DNA from 4 places in the Salinivibrio sp. ML198 genome. Region 3 is predicted to be linked to each of the others. Evidence: predicted binding sites of a transcription regulator. Region 3 holds the regulator's gene; each other region holds the start of a gene.
What was found. Region 3 encodes CRP, which controls carbon source genes, mostly activating them, when cyclic AMP is high. Its sites were predicted from a motif close to TGTGANNNNNNTCACA; they were not measured.

Region 1: rppH (RNA pyrophosphohydrolase) is a predicted target of CRP. The motif match lies at 2,831-2,846, and genes of this name have one in related genera.
Region 2: dinG (ATP-dependent DNA helicase DinG) is a predicted target of CRP. The motif match lies at 2,627-2,642, and genes of this name have one in related genera.
Region 4: BZG25_RS03535 (CTP synthase) is a predicted target of CRP. The motif match lies at 3,448-3,463, and genes of this name have one in related genera.

Annotation. Positions count from the first base shown of each region.
Region 1 covers NZ_MUEZ01000015.1:40,979-47,068, reverse strand. The annotation lists gene BZG25_RS11560 (hypothetical protein) at 1-33, shown strand, start outside; gene BZG25_RS11555 (NADP(H)-dependent aldo-keto reductase) at 124-1,158, opposite strand; gene BZG25_RS11550 (DUF6482 family protein) at 1,358-1,660, shown strand; gene mutH (DNA mismatch repair endonuclease MutH) at 1,705-2,376, opposite strand; gene rppH (RNA pyrophosphohydrolase) at 3,000-3,512, shown strand; gene ptsP (phosphoenolpyruvate--protein phosphotransferase) at 3,530-5,788, shown strand; gene BZG25_RS11530 (sulfite exporter TauE/SafE family protein) at 5,788-6,090, shown strand, end outside.
Region 2 covers NZ_MUEZ01000003.1:144,716-150,805, reverse strand. The annotation lists gene BZG25_RS03165 (TSUP family transporter) at 1-448, opposite strand, end outside; gene dinG (ATP-dependent DNA helicase DinG) at 463-2,535, opposite strand; gene BZG25_RS03155 (porin) at 3,074-4,081, shown strand; gene BZG25_RS03150 (DUF2057 domain-containing protein) at 4,170-4,814, shown strand; gene BZG25_RS03145 (hypothetical protein) at 4,949-5,332, opposite strand; gene BZG25_RS03140 (YbaN family protein) at 5,756-6,090, shown strand, end outside.
Region 3 covers NZ_MUEZ01000007.1:13,317-19,406, forward strand. The annotation lists gene BZG25_RS06185 (TIGR02444 family protein) at 1-51, shown strand, start outside; gene BZG25_RS06190 (hydrolase) at 35-1,051, shown strand; gene BZG25_RS06195 (YheU family protein) at 1,160-1,378, shown strand; gene BZG25_RS06200 (phosphoribulokinase) at 1,435-2,304, shown strand; gene crp (cAMP-activated global transcriptional regulator CRP) at 2,554-3,186, shown strand; gene BZG25_RS06210 (ABC transporter substrate-binding protein) at 3,317-4,183, shown strand; gene BZG25_RS06215 (DUF1338 domain-containing protein) at 4,251-5,042, opposite strand; gene astD (succinylglutamate-semialdehyde dehydrogenase) at 5,053-6,090, opposite strand, start outside.
Region 4 covers NZ_MUEZ01000004.1:15,563-21,652, reverse strand. The annotation lists gene rlmD (23S rRNA (uracil(1939)-C(5))-methyltransferase RlmD) at 1-255, shown strand, start outside; gene relA (GTP diphosphokinase) at 332-2,548, shown strand; gene mazG (nucleoside triphosphate pyrophosphohydrolase) at 2,599-3,396, shown strand; gene BZG25_RS03535 (CTP synthase) at 3,548-5,182, shown strand; gene eno (phosphopyruvate hydratase) at 5,259-6,090, shown strand, end outside.

The DNA.
Region 1 (6,090 bases), on a different contig from region 3:
GTGACATGGCGACGACGATGGCGGTGGTTATAATGGGCCCCAGGAAGCGGCGTATCGGTTGATACGCCGCCCCATCCTCGAATAAAACACTGCGCGGCAGCCAACTTGGCTGCCGTTTGCGATCTAAGGGCAGGGGTTGGGATAGCGGTTAGCAATCTCATCAATACCGGCAAGCACATCGTCACTCAGCGTCAGATCCAAGCTATCGAGATTACTCTCGAGCTGTTTTAGCGTCGTGGCACCGATGATGTTAGACGCGACAAAAGGACGACTATTCACAAACGCGAGTGCCATTTGTGCAGGATCGAGGCCATGGCGTTGGGCAAGATCGACGTACTCTTGCGTGGCCTTTTGCCCTGACTCGGTAAAGTAGCGCGCGAAGCGTTGGTGCAGTGTACAACGGGCCCCTTTCGGGCGTGCGCCTTGCAAATATTTTCCGCTCAACGCGCCAAACGCGAGCGGCGAGTACGCAAGCAACTCGACCCCTTCATGATGACTGATTTCCGACAGGCCGACTTCAAAGGTGCGGTTAAGCAAATTATAAGGGTTCTGAATAGAGACGATACGCGTGAGGCCGTGCTTCTCTGCCAGATGCAAATAGCGCATCACGCCCCAAGGCGTTTCGTTTGAGACACCGATATAACGAATTTTTCCTGCTTGGACAAGCTCATGCAGCGCATCCAGCGTGTCGAGGATGGTGACCCCAGAGTGTTCATCTTGATACGGATAATTGAGCTTACCAAAACAATTATTGTGCCGCTGTGGCCAGTGCACTTGATACAAATCGATATAGTCGGTTTTTAGTCGTGTCAGGCTATCCTCAACGGCTTGATGAATATGGCGTCGGTTAAGCGACATATTGTCACGGATATAGGGGACATTGCGTGGTCCGGCTACCTTGGTGGCGAGGATAACACGATCGCGCTTCCCGGACTTTTCTAACCAGCTGCCGATGTACTGTTCGGTTAAACCTTGTGTGGATTGGCTGGGGGGAACGGGATACATTTCAGCGGTATCAATGAAATTCACGCCCCGCTCAAAGGCAAGATCGAGCTGCGCATGGGCGTCAGCTTCACTATTTTGCTCACCAAATGTCATGGTGCCTAAGCACACTTTACTCACCTCTAGCGAGGAATGGGGCAAACGGTGGTATTGCATCCTTTCTCCTTGTCTGCAATCGACCTATGGCAGTCCATAGTAGAGAATTTTAAAAATGATCGAAAGCGGTTTAGCTGCGGCTTGACAGCTGGTTAAATATTGACCATTACTAAATGGACTGTCCGATGGTATCGGTCTGAGCGCGGTGTTATTGCTAGGCATGATGGACACGAAAAAGTGTAATCTAGAGGAAAGTCAGATGAACTATTCACAGCTTAAAGCCTGGATGCGCGCGGATCCTCGCTCATGTCCACAATGTTATGTGATGGCACACGCAGGCGGCGCAAAATACTCGGTCGAAGTAGAAGTGAAGCATGAATTAGAGCCTTTACGCTCAGACCAAACCGGTGAAGTGATGCAGTTTGATCATGTCGGGCAAGTCGGGGAGAAACTTAAAGCCCTGGGAATTGAAGAGGGCGTATTACGCTTGATGGACCCTTACGATGAGTTTGCCACCGGGGGCGAGCCAAGCTGTCGAGAAGATATGCCAATTCGTTTTTGATGTTTTACCTAAACGCGCGGGATGTCATGCGTGCGGATTGACACTTACTTCGGATCCACAAAGTAACGACGCAAGATTTGGTGGGTGAATTGCGTGCGTAAATAAAAGCCGCGTGGCAAGGTACGGATCGGCTCACCATCGGGGCCGAAAGCGTCGGTCAAGGCCTTGCCGTTGGCTGCTTTGGGTCGTAGTTGGAGAGACTCACCTTGGCGGGCTGTGATTTCCGTCACGCGACCGAGTGCTACCCAATCCATTAACTCCTCCCAATCGGCGCGCAGTCGCGCTTCCTCCTCTTGGCTAGGGGACCATAATAATGGCGTGCCAATGCGGCGCTGTGATACCGGTATATCGCGTTCGCCTTCAACGGGGATCCACAAGACGCGTGACAGTTTTTGCCGCACATGGCTATTTTCCCAGCGCACCCCCGCGATCCCAGTGAGCGGCGCAACGCACACAAAGGTGGTTTCCAGCGGCTTACCATCGCCGTTGACCGGAATTGTTTTTAGCTCAATGCCTAAATGCGCAAAGTCTTGTTCGGGTTTGCTGCCGGCGTTGGCGCCCAAACAGGCCTCGAGTAACATGCCAATCCAACCTTTCTCTCGCGTGAGTGACGCTGGACAAGGGATCGACAGTGTCTCGCTGACTTCGCCAAGGGTCAGACCGGCGAGGGCGAGTGCTCGCTCCATCAATACCTGCTCGGATGCGGGGGGCTGTATCACTGTGCTGGGATCCTGCTCGTTACGTTGAGAGCGTGCATTATCAAGAACTGCTGTATTAGCTGCAAGTCGATCCTACCCTTGATGATCCTATCCGTACGCTTGTAGTTATCCACAGCTGAAGGATGATTGATGAGTTTCCCGACTGTCATGATCAAATATACAGTACGTAAAGGAGGGTGAAAATGTGAAAAATCGCGAACCTGCCGTTTTTTTGCGCTATTGGTGTGGATAATTTTCTGATTGGTGGATCTTTGAGCGATCTGTGTGTCTTTGACGATCGCTCGATCTTAAAAAAGATCCTTTTGTTGCGACGCGTCTTTAATTAACTGATTATTAATACATTTGTTGTTTTTTATGTCGCTTTTAATTCTATGACACGATCCTTAATCGTTCGAGAAGTGAACTTTTTCTAGGATTCTTCACAAATCTATCCACAGAAAGCGTGAATAAATGTGCGCAAACTCTCATTGCTATGTTTATAACTTCCTGTTAGGGGCTGAGTTATCCTCAGATGACGACGAGTGCGCAAAAACAACGCTCAATCCACAATGTTTGTTTACCCTTCACCGCTTTTTGTGAAAAAATCAGGTTCAGTAGAGATTTATCATTGAGGTCGTCCAGTGATTGATGGCGATGGCTATCGTCCCAACGTGGGGATAGTAATTTGTAACGGCCACGGTCAAGTTCTCTGGGCTCGTCGATATGGTCAGCATTCATGGCAGTTTCCACAAGGTGGCATCGATGAGGGGGAAAGCCCTGAACAAGCGATGTACCGGGAATTGTATGAAGAAGTGGGGCTGACTAAAAAAGATGTACGCATCTTGGGGACTAGTCGACATTGGCTACGCTACAAGTTACCCAAACGCCTTGTGCGCTGGGATTCCAAGCCCGTGTGTATCGGGCAAAAGCAAAAGTGGTTTTTGCTCAAACTTGAATGTGACGAGTCACGCGTTAATGTCTCGCGCGGGGGGACACCAGAGTTTGATGGCTGGCGCTGGGTGAGCTATTGGTATCCAGTGCGGCAAGTGGTGGCATTTAAGCGGGAAGTGTATCGGCGTGCGATGAAAGAATTCGCGCCACTTGCGATGCCGTTTAAAGAACGCAAACCTCGGCGTCGACACAAGCGAGGATAAATGTAAGGAGAGATTGGGTGCTCACGCAGTTAAGGAATATTGTGCAAAGTGTGGCGGCGTCTTCAGATCTTGAGCAGGCGTTACACACCTTGGTGCAACAAACTTGCGTGGCGATGCGTACCGAGTGCTGCTCCGTTTATCTTGCCAATGCCGAACACCAACAGTTTGAGCTTATGGCAACACAAGGCCTCGACCCTTGTGCACAAGTGTCGATGGCATTTGGCGAGGGTTTGGTCGGTGTGGTGGGTCAGCGTGCTGAGCCTTTAAATTTGGCGCACGCGCGTAAGCACCCCGCGTTCAAACCCTTCCCCTCCACCGGCGAAGATGCCTTTCAATCCTTTCTTGGCACGCCTATCATTTATCGCAAAAAGGTGTTGGGTGTGCTGGTGGTGCAACAACATCAACCCCGCCAGTTTGATGAGAGCGAAGAGTCCTTTCTCGTGACCTTAGCCGCGCAGTTGGCCGTGGTGTTTGCGCATGCCGATGCCCAAGGTGGCTGGCAGGGAGCGCCGTCTCCCGTGTTGCTAGAGGGAATGCCTGCGTCGCCGGGCATTGGGATCGCACAAGCATGGTGTGATGACTCTCAACCGCGGCTTGAAGAGGTGGCGCCTGCTTGCCACCTAGATACACAAGGTGAACTCGACAGACTGGACGCGGCGATTGACGATGCCAGTACCGAGTTTCGCCGTCTGCGTAAACGCTTTGATAAAGAGCTGCAAAAAGACGCGCTGGCGATTTTTGATTTGTTTGTTCATCTGCTTAACGATCCTATGCTGCGTGAAGACATGACAGTACGGGTCCAACAAGGGGATGCCGCCACTTGGGCGGTGAGACAAACGGTTGAAGCCTTTTCTGCCCGTTTTGCCGCGATGGATGATCCTTACCTAAAAGCCCGAGCGGGCGATGTGAAAGAGTTAGGACAGCGGCTGCTTTACTTTTTAATTGCGCCTGCGGGGAGTCCACCACCGGTTTCGACACCCATTGTGCTGTTGGCGCGAGAGCTAACGGCGGGCATGTTAGCGTCCATTCCTCGCGCGTTGCTCACTGGTGTGGTGGCGGAAGAAGGGGCGGCGAACTCACACGCGGCGATCTTGGCGCGTGCGTTGGGGATCCCGGCGGTGATGGGCGTCAGCTTTTCGCCCGCTAAGCTTCATCAAAAAACCGTGATCCTCGATGGCCACAAAGGGGTGCTGATGATCGAGCCCGCTGAGGCATTGATCAATGAATACCAGCACCTCGTGCAAGAGGAAGCGAGCCTACAGTCTACGTTTGAGACGGCACTTGCGGCACCAGGACATACTCAGGATGGCACGCGTATTGAAGTTCACTTAAACGCCGGCTTAAGCGCCGATAGCCAGATTGCAATCAATCAGGGCGTTGACGGTGTTGGGCTCTTTCGTACGGAAGTGCCGTTTCTGATGCAGCGCCGTTTTCCGTCTGAAGACGAGCAGGTCAAACAATACCGTGCGATTCTTGCCAGTTACCCTGATAAACCTGTGGTGATGCGCACCTTAGATATTGGCGGCGATAAACCATTACCGTATTTAAGTGTTGAAGAGGACAACCCGTTTTTAGGCTGGCGCGGGATCCGTTTTACCCTCGACCACCCGGATATCTTCTTGATTCAAGTTCGCGCCATGTTGCGTGCCAGTATTGGTTTTAACAACCTTAAGCTATTGCTGCCGATGATCTCTGGGCGTAACGAGTTATTGGAAGCCAAGGCGTTGATTAGCCGTGCTTATCAAGAGGTCAGCCAAGAGGCACACCAAGCTGGGCAAAGTATCAATATCCCTTTATTGGGGATCATGGTTGAAGTTCCCTCTATTCTTTATCAGCTCGATAACATTGCGCGCGATGTCGATTTTCTTTCGGTCGGCACCAATGATCTCACTCAATATCTATTAGCGGTCGATCGCAACAATGCGCGCGTGGCTGATATTTTTGATGCGCTGCACCCCTCGGTATTACACGCATTAGCGTCGATTGCCGCTGTGGGGAGCCGTCATCAGCTTCCGGTTAGTGTGTGTGGAGAGCTAGCCGGTGATCCGGTGGGGGCGTCTTTGCTGGTGGGGTTGGGGTATCACCAGCTCAGTATGAATACCCGCAACGTGGCCAAGATTAAGTATTTGCTAAGCCGTTTATCGCACGCGCATTTAGTCACGCAGGCCAAGCAGATGCTAACCCTGGATCATCCAGACGAGATCCGCGCTGCCACTGAAGCTTTTCTGGCCGCGCAAGGGTTAGAGGCGTTGGTCAAAGTCGGACAGCTGCGATGATAACCAGCTTAACGGCCCTACTCTTTGTAATGTGTATGCTGCTGGGTGCCTGCGTGGGGACGTTGTCTGGCCTTCTGGGAATTGGTGGCGGGTTGGTCGTCGTGCCTGCGCTGACCTTTCTCCTCCCCGTGTTCGGTATTGCGCCCACTGTGGTGATGCCCATTGCGCTCGCTACCTCGCTCGCGACCATTGTACTGACGTCGAGTGCCTCTGCTTGGCGCCATTTTCGTCTGGGGAATGTTCACCTTGAGGCGGTTAAAGCGCTCGTCCCTGGCATGATGCTGGGCGGCGTCTTGGGGGCA
Region 2 (6,090 bases), on a different contig from region 3:
GTGATAAACCCTGACTCCACTGTTTTATGGGCAGCTTTGGGCAACGTGCGGGTAGCTGGTTGTTATCGCCTTTAGGGTGTGGATGCCAGATGGTATACACGGCGGCGACCAACACCACAATGGGAATGGCCTTCTCTAACCATTCGGTACTCAGAACGTCCACCAGCAGGGTGCCGGCCGTGGCGCCAATTAAGGTCCCCCAAAACGCATGCTGCCAAAATAAGGGAGAAAATAGGCGCTTTTTATAATAAGTGAACGCGGCGGTGCTCGACGCAAAGGTCGCGGCCAGCTTATTGGTGCCTAACGCAACATGCGGCGGCAGGCCAAGTGATAATAGGGCAGGGACAGTGAGCATGCCGCCACCGCCAGCTACCGCATCAATAAATCCAGCGACAAACGCGGTCAGCCCCAGAATAACTAAAGTAGAGAGGTCAATCAGTTCCAGCATGTTAACTCGTCAGTTTAAGGTTCGATCACGCGTGTAAAGGGAGGTAGCGAGTCGAGTAAGGATTGGCCATATCTACGGGTGATAATGCGCCGGTCAAGAAGCACTACTTTACCAGAGTCCTCTTCTTTGCGCAGTAGACGACCGACTGATTGTACAAGCTTTTTACTCGCCTCTGGCACCGCGATTTGTAAAAACGGGTTGCCACCACAGCGCTCGATATACTCCGCGTGCGCTTCTTCCACCGGCGAGGTGGGCACGGCAAAAGGGATCTTAGTAATAATGAGGTTGGTCAATAATTTACCCGGTAAATCCAAGCCTTCGGAAAAGCTGCCGGTACCAAAAATGATACTGGTTTTGTCAGCGTTAACCGCTTGCTGATGCGCCTTTAGTAATCCGGTACGCGACTGGCTCCCTTGGCAAAGCAGCTGCCAGCCCCGTTGCTTGCAGGTGCTTTCTATCGCTTTTGTCACTTGCTGCATTTGCCAGTAGGAGGCGAAGAGCACCAAAGAGGCGCGTTCGCCTTCCAGATGTTCGAGTATTTTATCGCTCAGCACATCCGTAAAGTCGCTCGCTTGAGGTTCACAAGGCATCGTCGGGATCACCAAGCGCGCTTTGTTGGGGTAATCAAATGGAGAAGGCAAGGCTAAATAACGCGAGCCGTCGGTTTCGCTCAAGCCCACTTGACGGCAGAAATAATTGAACCGGTTGAGTGCACGTAAGGTCGCGGAAAAGAGGCCAACCCCGGCTGCACGGGACCAGAGCATTTGGTCTAAACGCCAACCCACTTCCAAGGGGGAGACATGGATCCAAAGGTCGCCTTCGCGCTCGCGACACGCTCGCACCCAACGTGCCAAGGGGGCGCCTTTATCCGAATTAGGTTGAGCCATCAAGGTCCACACCTTTTCTAAATTTTCTAACCGTTGCAGGAAAAAAGCCGTTTCCGCGAGCGCCGGATCAGCCAGTTTGGCCGAAATGTCATTTTCTTTCAGACGTTCATTGATCAAATCATGAATTTTTCCCAATGCCTGATGGGCTTTTTTACTCGCCTTTTTGAGTTGCTCACTGGGTGAGGTAAGCGCATCGGGGAGCTCGCCATCAGCAAAGCGGTAGCAACCATCATCGTTGAGCGGCAATTGACTGAGCTGTTGTTTAACCTCGCGTAAGCCTGGGATTAAGGTTTGAATCGCGTCTAGCAAGCTATCCACAAACCGATGTGCGCGCTTAATATCAGCGGTATTCCCCAACTTGGTCGTCGCTTGATTGAGCTTTTCCAGCCAGCTGACCACACCCAACAGGCTGGCACTGGCGGCAGAAAAGTCTCGCGCGACAGTAGGCAAGTGATGAGCTTCGTCAACCATATACAGGCATTGCTCCGGCTCGGGCAAGATCACTCCGCCGCCTAGTTCGAGATCGGCGAGCAGCAAACTGTGGTTCACCACCACCACATCCGCTTTATCCATCGCCTCTCGTGCTTTAGCAAACGGGCAAGCACGGTGGGCGGGCAAACCGGCATGACAAGTGTGCTTATCAGAGGCGATGGCTTGCCAAAGATGATCAGCAATGGGTTTTGGCCAACTGTCTCTGTCACCATCCCACTTACCTCGGCTCAGCGCAGCGTAGAGATCGTTGAGTAATAATTGCTCGCTGCGCTTGGGTTTTTGGGTAAATAGCGCCCCTTGAATGCTTTCCATGTCCGCTACCGCACTGAGCTTATGTGCACAGCAATAGCGTTGACGCCCTTTGGCTAAAATAAAATCGAACGGTTTGGGGCAGATGCGATGAAAAAACGGGATGTCTTTATTGGCAAGCTGTTCTTGCAACGCCACCGTCGCGGTTGAAATAACCACTTTTTTATTGTTGTTGAGTGCAAACGGGATCGCGCCCATCAGATAGGCCATCGACTTACCGACCCCTGTGCCTGCTTCTGCCACTAATAGTCGCCGTTTAGGCTCGTAATCGCCAGCTAGGGTCTTCGCGAGCTCTGCCACCAAATAGTTCTGAGCTTTACGGGGAATAAAGTGGGGAAGTTGATCTTGTAGCGTTTGGTAGCACGCGCGAATGTCTGATTTTACGGCAGGACTGAGCATCAACAGGTCCGAGTTGCAAAGGTTGGCACCTAGTATAACACGGGGCAAAAACGTGAAAACGATCGCGAACTGCAAGATTTCCTTACAGATATGAGATCCTGGTCACGAATTTAATTTGAACCATTCTTCGCTATCTTGCTGATCTGCCGTTTGATTAACAAAACGCCTGATTTAAGCTATTGATTAGTTTTTTATTCCAATATAAGCAATAAATACTGTAATTTTTGGTGTTTTATGTTGTTAGTGTTTGTTGTTTATTTTCATCAAAAGGCGGGTGTTGAGTCAATTAAACTGTGATCTCAGTTCAACAAATATTACTATATTGTTGTTTTTAAGCGGTTTTTGTCTAGATTGTAATGCGCTTCCGGCGAGTTGACAGAACTACAAATGTTCTGCACGATTAGCCACGAAGTTTCAGTGAACTGGCATTTTGTTCTTCGCAGCGTTTTTGCTGCTGGTAATAGAGTGACAGTCACCATAAAACAGAGTTCCAAGAAGGAACTCATAATGACTAAATAGAAAAGGCAGTGGATTAACCATGAAAAAGACTATTCTAGCAATGGCAGTACCAGCTCTGCTGGCTGCTGGCTCAGCATCAGCAAGCATCAACCTGTATGACGCAGAAGGCGTTAAAGTAGACGCGTCTGGTGCAGCTGAAGTTCAGTACATCCAGAAAATCGGTAACGACCGTGACGGTGCATGGCGTCTAGACGACGGTGATGTTCAGTTTGATACTGAAGTAACCGTTTCTGACAAACTGAGTGCAATCGCTGCTGTTGATTTCGAATTCGAAGGCGCAGACGAAGACACTGACACAAACGGTAATGTTGAAAACAACGTGCTCTACGTTGGTCTGAAAGGTGATTGGGGTCAATTCACCGCGGGTCGTCAGCTATTGCTGATGGATGACGCTGGTATCACTAAAGACTACGAGCTATCTGTAAACTCGTTTGGCTCTGACTACACTCACGCGCAACAAGTAGGCAAGTACGTTTATGATAACGGTACTTTCTATGCAGCAGCGACTTATACTGACAAGAGCGACGGCTTTGAAGATGACTCTCTCGGTGAAGCTGAAGACACAGATAAAGGCTACTACGGCGGCGGCGATGACATCGCAATCTACGAAGGCCGTTTAGGCTACCGTGTAGCTGACGTAGACGCACGTGTTTACTATCAAAAAGCTGACAACATCAACCGTGATAGCAATGACTCAGTTGATACTTACAACTTCGAAGTTGAGTACGCAGGTATCGAAAACGTAGGTATTGCAGCATCTGTTGGTCGTAAATCAGCAGACTTGGAAGGTGTAGATACTGACACTGATTATGTGTCTATCGCTGCTGACTACACTATGGGTAAAACTACTTACGCAATCGGCTTTGATAACCAAGACGTTGACGGTCAACAAGACGACGTAAACGGTTACTACGCTAACGTTACTTACGCACTGCACAGCAATGCAAAAGTATACGCTGAAGTGGGTGACAGCGACGGTGACGAGCAAGATTGGGGTTACGTAGCTGGTATGGAAGTTAAGTTCTAATTGAGCTTATACCATCATTGCTAAATGTAGCACTGGTTACAAAAGCCGCCTTAGGGCGGCTTTTTTATTATCACGGTTTGGAGAAAAGATGAAAAAAGTAGTAGGTGTGGGCTTGGTGCTATGTACTCTCATGGCATCGAGTGTGACTAATGCCGCAGAAATTACCTCAGCACGCAATATCGAATTCGTTGTTGTTGATGGCGAAAAAGTGACGTTTGACAACTGGTCTCCAACTCAGACGATTGAGTTGCCGGATGGCAACCATCAAATTGTGGTGCGGTTTGAGGGTGAGGTTAAGCGAGGTAGTCGAGATCTTGTCTTTACATCACGACCGTACCTCTTTGAACTCAACGTTGATGGGCGTGATACGACGATTGATCTCGATACTCGACTAAAAACAAAAGTCCAAGCAGAGCATTATTTTGACGATGCTCAATGGCAAGCCGAGTTCGATAACGGTGATGTGATGCCTTTAGATGCCGTCGAGTTAAAAGGGGATGGCTTTGCCGCCTATGCCGACATGGAAGCGCTGGTGGCGGAGTATAACCGTGAGAATGGTATCATTATCGACCAAGGTGAAAGCAAGAACCTCAACGATGTATTGGTCGAGGTGGATGATCAAGGTAAAGCCTCTATTAAAGGTGATGCCTTGTCGCAGTTAAAGCTTTGGTATACCAAAGCCAGTGACCAAGAGCGTAAGTCGTTCCGTCGTTGGATTATTGACCAAGATTAAACGCCTCAGGATGATGTGTGATCGTTAGTATCACCCGCTTGTCAGCTTTAAATAGTCAATAAAAAACGCGCCCAGCTGATGCTGGGCGCGTTCCGTTTAAGCCACGATGAGACAAGCGAAAGTCAACCTCGCGATCACACGGTTTTACGTGCTCCTGCTGTGGCTCGGCGAGTGGCTGGATCGTGATGATAATAATTCGACGCGCGACACTGTGGGCAGCGCTGCTCGGCGGCGTCTTTCATTAAATCATCCAGTGGAATTTCACTTTCACAATCGGCACACAAGCCATAAATCTCCAAATCCATGGCACATAAAGCCGCATCGACTTTTTCTAAACGTTCACCGAGGCATCGGATGGCGCCAGGTACCCCTTGGCTTTCTTTAATCAGATCCGAAATGGTGAGGTTCTCGCAATGCTTGTCCCAGTCTTCACGCAATCGCGTGGTTAATGTTGCTACTAGCTCAGTGCGTTCGCGGTTAAGTTCACGCCCCAGCTGAGCAAGGGTTGTTTTATCCATGGTCAGTTCGCTTGATTGGCTAAAATGACTTTTATCATGACGCAGTCACACAAGTTGTTACCCTGATGTAAATCAATGAACCGGCTAAAACCTTACAAAGAGTCCGTTTTTAGCGGTGTTGACCTGAGCTATAGTACCTGCTCACTGTTGTTATGCTGTTGTGAGTGAAGTAACAAAATGGAACATGATTTTAAAGAGCCTTATAACGTCAAATACTTCATCGGCTTCCTGCTGGTATTACTGATCCCGACCTTACCTGCCAGTCTCACTTGGCTTGGCATTATTTTTGGCGGCTAATCACCGCCTTATTCACTCGCCGTGCGGCATTCCTTATTCGCCACCCTGTACCTCCATCGTCTCTGACACTACACTTAGCGTGAGTGAACAAGCGCGACCATCTCGAATCGAAGGGTAATAGAGACTATGCAACAAGCACCGACAGCCGCATGGCGTTGGTTATGGAATGGGTTAGGTTGGTTATGGGTCGCGCTGGGTGCGGCGGGCGCCTTTTTGCCGGTACTCCCGACCACGCCGTTTTTGCTGCTCGCCAGTGGTTGCTTTATGCGAGGCTCTCCTCGTATCGCTAACTGGCTACACGCCCATCCTACGTTCGGGCCGATATTGACGGACTGGTACCAAAAGCGCGCGATTAGTCGCAAAGTAAAACGACGCGCGACCGTCATGATAGTGGCAAGTTTTAGCTTTTCGATTTATATCGTCGGGGCGATGTGGCTGAAAGCGTTACTGGTTACCTGCCT
Region 3 (6,090 bases):
AAGGTGACACCCGCCGAGGAACAGGGAAGCAACCATGATGACACCGTTTAAACCCATTCCCAGCGCGCGGAATGCGCACCTGCAAACCTTGTTGCCTCGCTTTCTGCGTCGTGCCCCGCTTTTCACCCCTCGCTGGCAGCAATTTGACCTGCCCGATGGCGATTTTGTTGATCTGGCGTGGACGCATCAGCCGCAACCTGGACAGCCGATTGTTGTTTTATTCCATGGCTTAGCAGGCAGTTTTGACAGCCCGTATGCCAACGGCTTGCTCGCGGCCTTCCAACGCCAAGGTTGGTGCGGCGTGGTGATGCACTTTCGCAGCTGCAGTGGCCGCCTCAATCGTGCCGCGCGGACCTATCACTCGGGAGAAACCCAGGACGCACGCGCCTTCTTAACCCATTTGCGTCAAACCTATCCAGAGAGTCAAATTGGCGCAGTCGGGGTCTCTTTGGGGGGAAACATGCTGGTGCGTTACCTGGCCGACTATCACGATGATCCCATCGTGACCTGTGGCTGCGCCGTGTCGCCGCCACTTGACCTTGCCGCCTGCTCGATGCGTATCCAGCAAGGCTTTTCCCGTATTTATCAAGCCTATTTATTGCGCTCGATGCGACAAACCCTAGCGGAAAAGCTCACACGGCATCAGCAAGTAGGCCGATGGCACGCGGGGGAGCGCCCGGCGATAAACACTCTGTTCGAGTTCGACCAAACCGTCACCGCTCCGCTTCATGGCTTTGACGATGCCCTCCACTATTATCGCGCCTGCAGTGGTTTATCGGTGCTCGACACCATCAAGGCCCCACTGGCGATTATTCATGCCAAAGACGATCCTTTTATGACCGACGCGGTGATCCCTACGTCCCCGTTACCCGCAAACATTGATTACCAACTCACTGAACATGGCGGCCATGTTGGCTTTGTCGCCGGTAGTTGGCGACAGCCACAGTTTTGGCTTGAGCACGCCGTCCCCCACTGGCTTGCCACTTATCTACCCGTACCATCACCTCATTCGGATCGTGTGAGTGACACGCGCACGATCAAGAAAGCGTAGAGAACCACTGCATTACGCGGAATGATCGGGTAAAATGCGAGCCAATTCACAACATTCACATCAGGCACCCTAGCATGCCATCCTGAGATCGATAAAAGGTGATGTAGTATGATGGTTCCATGGCAATCGATTCCCGACGAGACACTCACAGGTTTAATTGAGCATTTTGTGTTACGGGAAGGAACCGATTATGGTGAGCAAGAAGTCAGCTTTGCACAAAAAGTGGAGGACGTTCGCCAACAACTGCAATCCGGAGAAGCCGTGATTGTGTATTCTGAGTTGCACGAGACAGTGGATATTCGTCGTAAAGCAGCACTCGGATCCTAGCATCGCAGTACTCGCCGTATCGCGATACAAATTCAGACTGAATGACAGGGCGCGTCATGTCGGCTAAACATCCAATTATTGCGGTCACCGGCTCGTCAGGGGCCGGCACCACCACCACCTCGGAAGCCTTCCGAAAGATGTTCCAAATGATGAACATCAAAGCGGCCTGGCTAGAAGGGGACAGCTTTCATCGCTTTACCCGTCCCGAAATGGACGTCGAGATCCGTAAAGCGCGTGAGCAAGGTAAACATATCAGCTATTTTGGCCCCACCGCCAACGACTTCCCTCGGCTGGAACAGTTTTTTCGTGAGTATGGTGACCAAGGCACCGGGAAGTACCGCCGCTACTTACATACCTTTGATGAAGCGGTGCCCTATAACCAAATGCCTGGTACCTTCACGCCATGGCAAGACTTGGCCGACAATACCAATGTATTGTTTTACGAAGGGTTGCACGGCGGCGTGGTCGACGGTGACGTCAACGTTGCGCAGCACGTCGATCTCTTGATTGGTATGGTCCCCATCGTCAACTTAGAGTGGATTCAAAAATTTGTCCGTGATACGCGCGATAGAGGCCATTCTCGTGAAGCGGTGACCGACTCGATTGTGCGCTCAATGGATGATTATCTGCACTATATCACCCCGCAGTTTTCTCGCACCCATATCAACTTTCAGCGCGTTCCCACGGTAGATACCTCAAACCCATTAAATGCCAAAGGGATTCCGTCTTTGGATGAAAGCTTTGTGGTGATCCGCTTTCGTGGCATGAAAAACGTCGACTTCCCTTATCTGTTGCAAATGATCACCGGGTCGTTTATGTCGCGCCATAACACCTTAGTGGTGCCGGGAGGAAAAATGGGCTTTGCAATGGAATTGATCATACGTCCATTGATCCAGCAATTGATAGAAAAAGGCAAGATTGGCTGAGGCGTAGCGCATTCATGATGTATTACTTCTCAAGCCGTGATCTTAGCCACGTTTTTGCCAGTTTTTTAGGCGGTTGGCCTAGATCAAAATCAAGAAATCACCAACAAAAAAAGATACACTCTTGTTAACATACAGTGAGCTTGTAGCCCGCGTTCAGACTTCGTATTCTGTGCAATGATCTGATGGGTTACCCCTCAGACAAAGATAGGACGTTGTTGCCGGGCAACACATGCAGAGGAAATAAGTTATATGGTTCCAGGAAAACCTCAAACAGACCCTACACTCGAGTGGTTCCTTTCACATTGTCATATTCATAAGTATCCGTCGAAAAGCACGCTTATCCATGCTGGTGAAAAGGCGGAGACCTTGTATTACATCGTGAAAGGGTCTGTGGCCGTACTGATCAAAGATGAAGAAGGCAAGGAAATGATCCTGTCTTACCTTAACCAAGGTGACTTCATCGGTGAGCTCGGGCTTTTCGAAGAAGACCAAGAGCGCACTGCTTGGGTACGCGCCAAATCACCGTGTGAAGTGGCAGAAATTTCATTCAAAAAGTTCCGCCAGCTTATCCAAGTGAATCCTGATATCTTGATGCGCTTGTCCTCACAAATGGCGCGCCGCTTGCAGGTAACGAGCCAAAAGGTGGGGGATCTTGCCTTCCTGGACGTCACAGGGCGCATTGCGCAAACCCTATTGAACTTGGCGAAGCAGCCTGATGCCATGACGCATCCTGATGGTATGCAGATTAAGATCACCCGTCAGGAAATTGGCCAAATCGTTGGCTGCTCACGCGAAACAGTGGGACGTATCCTTAAAATGCTGGAAGAGCAAAACCTCATTTCCGCACACGGTAAAACCATCGTGGTATACGGCACACGCTAATCGCGCCGCTCTCTGTATCACCAACCGACGCCCTGGCGTCGGTTTTTTTATCTCCATTATCTGGCAAGCACGCGGATTGCTTCTACACTCAAAACGACATGGTTAACATAAAATTAACAAGGTGTCGTTTATGAAAAAACTCATGATTACCCTCACCGCCTTCGCGCTCTCTGTGTTTTCAGTCCATGCTGCGTCCAATACGACGATTGTCCACCCCGAGCCACGCGCCGGCTCGGCGCTTGATCTCTATGCCATTGAGCTCATCGAGTTTCTTGCCGAAAAGTCGGGAGAATCTGTTACCTTACAAGCCTTTGACGGCCAAATTGGCTCTCAATCTCGTAAGGTGGAAATGCTCAAGCAAGGCAAGCTCACCGTCGACTGGCTTGGTGCCGACCGTACACTGGAAGCTGAATTGATCCCCGTTCGCTATCCCGTGTTTCGTGGCTTACTCGGCCACCGCCTGTTTATTACCAACCAAGCCACCGAGCCCCAACTTGCTCAGATAAGTAGCGCGAGTGACTTGCAGTCTCTTACTATGATTCAGGGACAAGGTTGGGCCGACGTCAAGGTGCTTAACTCAGCGGGATTTCGCGTACGTGAAATATCGAGCTTTGAAAACATTTTCAAAGTGGTTGATACGGGCCGGGCCGATCTCTTCCCTCGTGCCTTGATTGAGCCTTTTAGTGAATTAGCCGAGCGGCCGCAATACGGTAACCTGTTAGTTGACCCACACCTGATGCTGATCTATCGCTTCCCAATGTTCCTGTTTGTGTCTCCGCAACATGCTGACGTCGCCGAGATGTTAAATGGCGCTTTTGAAGCGGCGTATCAAGACGGATCATTTATCGAGTTTTTCAATAATGCGCCTTTAGTTAAGGAAACCTTTGAAAAGGCGAACATTGGTGAGCGTACTGTCATCCGAGTCGACAACCCGCATTTAAGCAACGAAACACAAGCGATTCCAGACACGTTTTGGCTCGACATCGAGGCTCAATAGACGATAAAAAAGGGAGCGTATCACACGCTCCCTTTTCCCATGATGTCGATAAGCAATGTGTGACGCACTAATGGGTGCTTTCAAAGATTTTGTCTGCCGAAGCAGCCACAAAACCTTGGTAGAGTTCACCATTGGGCAACACATACCGCTTAGCAAACTCGTAAAAGCCACCCGGGATGGTTTGCGTGCAATCGGAGAAAGTAACGGGCACGCGGTCAGCCATGGTGGAGGATTGCTCCAGATACACAGATGCATCCCCTTTGACTTCCCCACCTGACTCGTTAATCGCAAAGCCATTATCACGCAATCGGTTGTTCACCGAGAGGCAATCATCATGCGCATTCAGCTGATTCACACTCACGGTAAAATGGTTCGCACCATAACCGTGTGCCGCCACCCAAGACGCATATTCACTCTCTTCGGCAAGCGTTTGATAGGTTGCCCAATCAATATCCCATAGGCGGCCCTGATGGAGAAAATCGCTGCCTGTAAGTGACGACGCATCAACTTGTGCCACCAGCTTCTCAACAATCGCCTGAAGCGCGGGCGAGCATTGCTCGACCATCAACTCACTGATAAAGACTTTCGGCATCAAGGGATCGGGGTGCTCAAAATGGCAAGCCTTGAGCTTTTTCGCTTCAAAGGTATAGTCACCTTTTTGCTGATACCCCAAGGCGAGAAATGGACGCGCGAGTACCTTTAGTCCAACCTTAGGCAAACCAAATGTCCGTAAGGCAATATGGTCATTGATCAAAGGTTGCCCTTCCTCTAATAAGGCATGCACCTTATGTGCCGAAGGGCACAGGCGGTTGATGTAGTCCTGCCACAGTTTGTCGAATAACGCTTGGCCACTGTCCATGTTGCTCTCCTTAGTCCTGTTGAGTCGGTATACCGGGGGCGAACGTCTCGGGAAGCATCACCTGCTCGCCCTCCATGGATGCCATGGGATAAGCACAATAATCTGCCGCGTAATACGCGCTAGGGCGTAAGTTCCCCGAAGCACCTGGCCCACCAAATGGCGCATCGCCACTGGCTCCGGTCAGTTGACGATTGCGGTTAACAATCCCTGCACGAATATGGTCAAGGAAATACTGCCATTCACCATCGTCTTCACTGATAAGCCCGGCAGACAATCCATAACGGGTGTCATTGGCTTTGGTGACCGCATCGGCCATATCCTGGTAACGCTGCACTTGCAACAACGGGCCAAAATACTCTTCATCCGGTAAGTCTTGGATACCACTGACATCCAAGATCCCTGGCGAGATCACCGCATCATGCTGATGTTCACACTCAATCACTGGCTTCGCGCCCAGATCAACAAGCTTTTGTTGTGTCGCCAGGATGCCTTCCGCTGCCGCCACTGAGATCTGTGCGCCCATAAACGGAGCCGGATCATCAAACTGACCGCCTACACGCACGGTTTTTGTCCATTGAGCTAGGCGAGTCAAGATCTTGTCACCCACTTCCCCCTCAGGCAACAGCAAGCGGCGCGCACAGGTACAGCGTTGGCCGGCGCTAAGATACGCTGACTGAATGATGGTATACACGGTGGCCTCTAAATCACCAAACTGATCACTGACCACCAAGGGGTTATTTCCCCCCATTTCAAGTGCGAGCATCTTATCAGGCTGACCGGCAAACTGGCGGTGGAGAATATGGCCAGTATTGGCGCTACCGGTAAATAGCAGTCCGTCGATGCCGCGCGCTTGCGCGAGTGCCTCACCGGTATTACGGCCACCTTGCACCAAATTGATAAGGCCATGTGGCAGCCCCGCCTCTAGCCAATACGCCAGTGTTTTCTCCGCCACTTTCGGCGTCAACTCTGACGGCTTGAATACCACACTGTTACCGGCCAGTAACGCGGGAACAATGTGACCATTGGGCAGATGACCCGGGAAGTTGTA
Region 4 (6,090 bases), on a different contig from region 3:
CAACAGGATTTTACCAAAATCTTACTCGATCCGGCACGTGCGGGGGCTGCTGGTGTCATAGACTTTGTGGCACAATCTAAGGCTTCACATATTGTGTATGTGTCTTGTAACCCTGCCACGCTAGCACGTGATGCGCGCGTATTGCTCGATAATGGCTATCAGCTGGTCACGCTTGGTATGTTGGATATGTTTCCACAAACAGGACACATGGAGTCGATGGCTTTGTTCATGCCTGTCACCAAACGGTTGGCATAATACAAGTTTGGCCCTCGTGGCCTGTCGATACGGATACGCCTCTCTTGTCACTCGAGAGATAAGGATAGGAACGGTTATGGTTGCGGTACGAGAAGCCCACCTACACGAAGACGAAGCGTTTGATCTCAATACCTGGGTTCAACGGTTAGGGCAAGATCCCTCAACCACTCAGGCGTTGGTAGATGGTTATCAATACTGCCGAACATTGAGCGACGATGAAGCCGTGCTCAGCCAGCCACTATGGCGTGGCCGGGAGATGATTGAAATCCTCGTCACCTTGAGCATGGATGCTGATACCTTATTGGCAGCCCTGTTTTTCCCCGTGGTTGAGGCGGAGCTTATCAGCCTAGATACCCTTGCGGACGCTTACTCAACCTCTATCGTCAAACTGATAGAAGGGGTACAACAGACGGCGGCCATTCGCCACTTAAATACCCAAACAGAGACAGAAGCGACCTCGTCTCAGGTTGATAACGTACGTCGTATGCTGTTATCGATGGTGGAAGACTTTCGCTGCGTGGTGATCAAGCTGGCGGAGCGCATCTGTCATTTACGCGAAGTGAAAGAGGCGGAGGAATCTGTCCGCCAACAAGCGGCAAAAGAGAGCGCCAACATTTATGCCCCCTTGGCTAACCGGTTAGGCATTGGTCAGTTAAAGTGGGAGTTGGAAGACTACGCGTTCCGTTACCAGCATGCGCAAACCTACAAACAAATCGCCAAGCAACTCGCGGAAAGACGGATTGATCGCGAAAACTACATCACTGATTTTGTCGACGATCTGCAGCAGGCGATGGAAGCGTCCAACATCAATGCGCAAGTCTATGGTCGCCCCAAACACATTTACAGCATCTGGCGTAAAATGCAGAAAAAGAACCTGCAGTTTGACGAGTTGTTTGACGTGCGTGCGGTACGCATCATCGCAGAAGAGCTACAAGATTGTTACGCCGCGTTAGGGGCCGTGCACACCAAATTCCGCCATCTGCCCAAAGAGTTTGATGATTACGTCGCCAACCCGAAACCCAATGGTTATCAATCCATTCATACTGTGGTGCTGGGGCCGGAAGGTAAACCGGTAGAAATTCAAATCCGCACCAAACAAATGCACGATGATGCAGAGCTTGGGGTCGCCGCACACTGGAAGTATAAAGAAGGGGCGGCCAGTGGGCGCAGTGGGTACGACGAGAAAATTACCTGGCTGCGTAAACTGTTGGCATGGCAAGAAGAAATGTCAGACTCGGGTGAAATGCTCGATGAGCTGCGCAGCCAAGTGTTTGACGACCGGGTTTATGCCTTTACCCCGCGCGGCGATGTCGTGGACTTACCCAGCGGCGCCACGCCGTTGGATTTTGCTTACCATATTCACTCCGAGGTAGGGCATCGGTGTATCGGAGCGAAAGTGGAAGGGCGTATTGTCCCGTTCACTTATCACCTTCAAATGGGCGACCAGGTAGAAATCATTACCCAAAAAGAGCCCAACCCCTCGCGAGATTGGCTAAATCCCAGCCATGGCTTTGTGAATTCGAGCCGGGCACGCGCCAAAATCAATGCTTGGTTCCGCAAACAGGATAAAGATAAGAACATTGCCGCGGGTAAAGAGATTTTGGATACTGAGCTGCAAAAAATCGGTGGTACCAGCAAAGACGCTCAACTCGCGCTCAAACGCTTTAATGTGAATACACTGGATGAGCTCTACGCGGGAGTTGGTAGCGGTGATTTGCGTATTAATCAGGTGGTTAACCATATCAATGGCCTGATTAACAAGCCAAGTCTTGAAGAAGAAGAGCAACAGCTTTTAGAGAAGCTGCAACAAAGTGAGCAAAAGCCGAATACGGGCAAGGCGCACCGTGATGCAGTGGTTGTGGAGGGGGTTGATAACTTAATGACTCACCTTGCGCGTTGTTGTCAGCCATTACCCGGTGATGAGATCAAAGGTTTTGTCACCCAAGGGCGGGGTATCTCTGTGCACCGCGCTGATTGTGAGCAACTCAACGAACTGAGTCATCACGCGCCCGAGCGCATTATTGCCACGGTTTGGGGTAAAGGGCACATTGGTCAGTACCATGTGCGGATCCGCTTATCTGCCAATGAGCGTACCGGGTTGGTCAAAGACATCAATACCGTGCTCAGCAATGAAAAAGCACGCGTAGCGGGCATGCAAAGTCGCGTGGATTACAAAAAACAAATGTCTATTATGGATTTTGATTTAGAAATCTCCGATCTCGACACCCTGAGCCGCGTGGTTAACCGGCTTGAACAAGTAAAAGATGTGGTCGAGGCCAAACGTCTTCGCTAATCATCCTTCGCCCTGTCTCGACAGGGCGTTTTTTTAGAAGGAATGCTTTTATGGCTCCTATCGAGCAATTACTGACCATTATGGCGGCCTTACGTGATCCCGACAAAGGTTGTGATTGGGACAACGCGCAACACTTCGCCTCCATCGTGCCTCATACGCTAGAAGAAGCCTATGAAGTGGCGGATGCCATTGAACGTGAAAACTGGTCAGACCTAAAAGATGAGCTCGGTGACCTACTTTTTCAAATTGTGTTCTACAGTCAATTGGGGCGGGAAGAAAACCATTTTGATTTTGAGGATGTGGTGCGCGGCATTTGCGACAAACTCATCCGTCGTCATCCTCATGTTTTTGGTCCCAAAGATGCGCAGGGAAAGCCTTTAATGGCACCAGATTGGGAAGGTATCAAAGCGAAAGAGCGCGCCGAGAAATCGTCCTCTGTGCAACCGGAAAGTGTGCTCGATGGGGTGACACAAGGCTTACCCGCCTTAATACGAGCGTATAAATTGCAAAAGCGTTGTGCACGTGTGGGCTTTGATTGGCCGACTGTCGCCCCTGTGATAGATAAAGTGCGGGAAGAGATTGAAGAAGTCGAGCAAGAGCTGGCGCAAACTTCTGTCAACCAGGCGCGTGTGGAGGAAGAAGTCGGGGACTTGTTATTCGCGGTGGTAAATTTGGCTCGCCACCTAGGGACAGATGCCGAGCAAGCCCTACGCCGTGCCAACCAAAAATTTGAATCTCGCTTTCGTAAGATTGAAAACCACTTACGTGATAATGAAAAAAACATTCAACAATGTCAGCTAGATGAACTAGAATCGGCATGGCAGGCCGTCAAAAAGGCGAATAAGTAAATATCCTGTAATTGGCATAATTGATTTGTGACAATTAAAAACACCAGGGTGTGTGGTAGCTTTCACATTGTGGGAGTCAATGGGGTCTGGTATCATAATGTCCCGTCCAGAACTTCATTAATTTCCTCTAAATCCAACTCTCAGGTTTAGCATGACGACGAACTACATTTTTGTTACGGGCGGTGTTGTATCCTCCCTCGGTAAGGGTATTGCTGCAGCCTCATTGGCAGCCATTCTTGAAGCGCGTGGCCTTAACGTCACCATCATGAAACTCGACCCTTATATCAACGTGGATCCAGGGACAATGAGCCCTACCCAGCACGGGGAAGTATTCGTCACGGAAGACGGCGCAGAGACCGACCTTGATCTCGGCCACTACGAGCGCTTTATCCGCACCAAAATGACCAAGCGTAATAACTTTACCTCTGGTCGTGTGTATGCGGATGTACTGCGCAAAGAGCGCCGTGGAGATTACCTGGGAGCCACCATTCAGGTGATTCCACACATCACCAATTCGATCAAAGACCGCATCATCGCCGGTGGTGAAGGTCACGATATTGCCATTGTCGAAATCGGCGGGACAGTGGGCGACATTGAGTCGCTGCCGTTTTTAGAAGCGATTCGTCAGCTGACCGTTGAAGTCGGCCGCGAACATGCCATGTTTATGCACTTGACTCTGGTCCCTTATTTGGCGGCCGCGGGTGAAGTGAAAACCAAGCCAACGCAACATTCGGTGAAAGAGCTGCTATCGATTGGTATCCAGCCTGATGTACTGGTGTGTCGTAGTGAGCGCCCGATCCCGGCCAATGAGCGCGCGAAAATTGCGCTGTTCTGTAATGTGGCAGAAAAAGCCGTGATCACCATGAAAGACGTAGACTCTATCTACAAAATCCCATCACTCATCCGCTCTCAAGGCTTGGATGATCTGGTTTGCAGCCGCTTTGGCATTGAAGCGGCGGAAGCTGACCTGTCAGAGTGGGAACAGGTCAGCTACGAAGAAGCCAACCCAATGGGCGAAGTGACCATTGGTATGGTGGGTAAATATATCGAGTTGCCGGATGCGTATAAATCTGTCAACGAAGCGTTGAAGCACGGTGGGTTGAAAAACCGTCTCACCGTCAACATCAAGTATGTAGACTCGCAAGATCTTGAAACACGTGGCACGGAAATGCTGCAAGACTTGGATGCTATCTTGGTACCAGGTGGATTTGGTGACCGAGGTGTAGAGGGCAAGATCCTAGCGGCACAATATGCGCGTGAAAACAAACTGCCCTATCTCGGCATTTGCCTAGGAATGCAGGTTGCCCTGATTGAATACGCGCGTAACGTCGCGGGTATGGAAGGCGCAAACTCGACCGAGTTTAACAAAGAGAGTAAATACCCAGTGGTGGGCCTGATCACCGAGTGGGTGGATGAAGAAGGCAAAGTGGAAGAGCGCAGTGAAACCTCTGATCTGGGCGGTACCATGCGTCTTGGCGCACAGCTTTGCCACCTTGCCGAAGGTTCTAAAGCACACCAGCTTTATGGCAACACGCAGATCCACGAGCGCCATCGCCACCGTTATGAAGTGAACAACTTATTGCGTCCGCAGCTAGAAAAAGCGGGGCTTTCAATCTCAGGCTTGTCTGCAGATAAAAAGCTGGTGGAGATCATCGAGAACCCTGAGCACCCATGGTTTGTTGCGTGCCAGTTCCACCCAGAATTCACGTCGACACCACGTGATGGTCACCCACTGTTTGCCGGGTTTGTTGCGGCGGCAGGCAAAAAACAGCGCGGTGAGCTATAAACGAGATTCGAGCGGTCGCCTGAACGTAGGCAGCCGCTTTTATTTTTAAAAACAATGACAGACGAGAGGAATCACAATGTCTAAGATCGTTAAAGTTCTAGGCCGTGAAATCATCGATTCACGCGGTAACCCAACCGTTGAAGCTGAAGTACACCTAGAAGGTGGCTTCGTTGGTATGGCGGCAGCACCTTCAGGTGCATCAACGGGTTCTCGCGAAGCGCTAGAACTGCGTGATGGTGACAAGTCACGTTTCATGGGTAAAGGCGTTCTAAAAGCGATTGAAGCGGTTAACGGCCCCATCGCCGAAGCCCTACAAGGTAAAGACGCGAAAGCCCAAGCCGATATCGACCAAGTGATGATCGATCTCGACGGCACTGACAACAAATCTAAATTTGGTGCGAATGCTATCCTGGCGGTGTCTCTTGCTAACGCAAAAGCAGCCGCGGCTGCGAAAGGCATGCCTTTGTTTGAGCACATTGCTGAACTAAACGGCACGGCTGGTCAGTTCTCAATGCCTCTGCCAATGATGAATATCCTTAACGGTGGTGAGCACGCGGATAACAACGTTGATATCCAAGAGTTCATGATCCAGCCTGTTGGCGCGAAAACCCTGAAAGAAGCACTGCGCATCGGTGCGGAAGTATTCCACAACCTCGCAAAAGTACTGAAAGCCAAAGGCCTAAGCACTGCCGTGGGTGACGAAGGTGGTTTTGCACCGAACCTAGAATCAAACGCTGCTGCACTGGCTGCGATTAAAGAAGCGGTTGAGCAAGCGGGCTACGAGCTGGGTAAAGACATCACTCTTGCGATGGACTGTGCGGCGTCTGAGTTCTATGACAAAGAGCAAGGCATCTACAACATGAAAGGTGAAGGTAAAACCTTCTCTTCAGAAGAGTTTAACCACTACC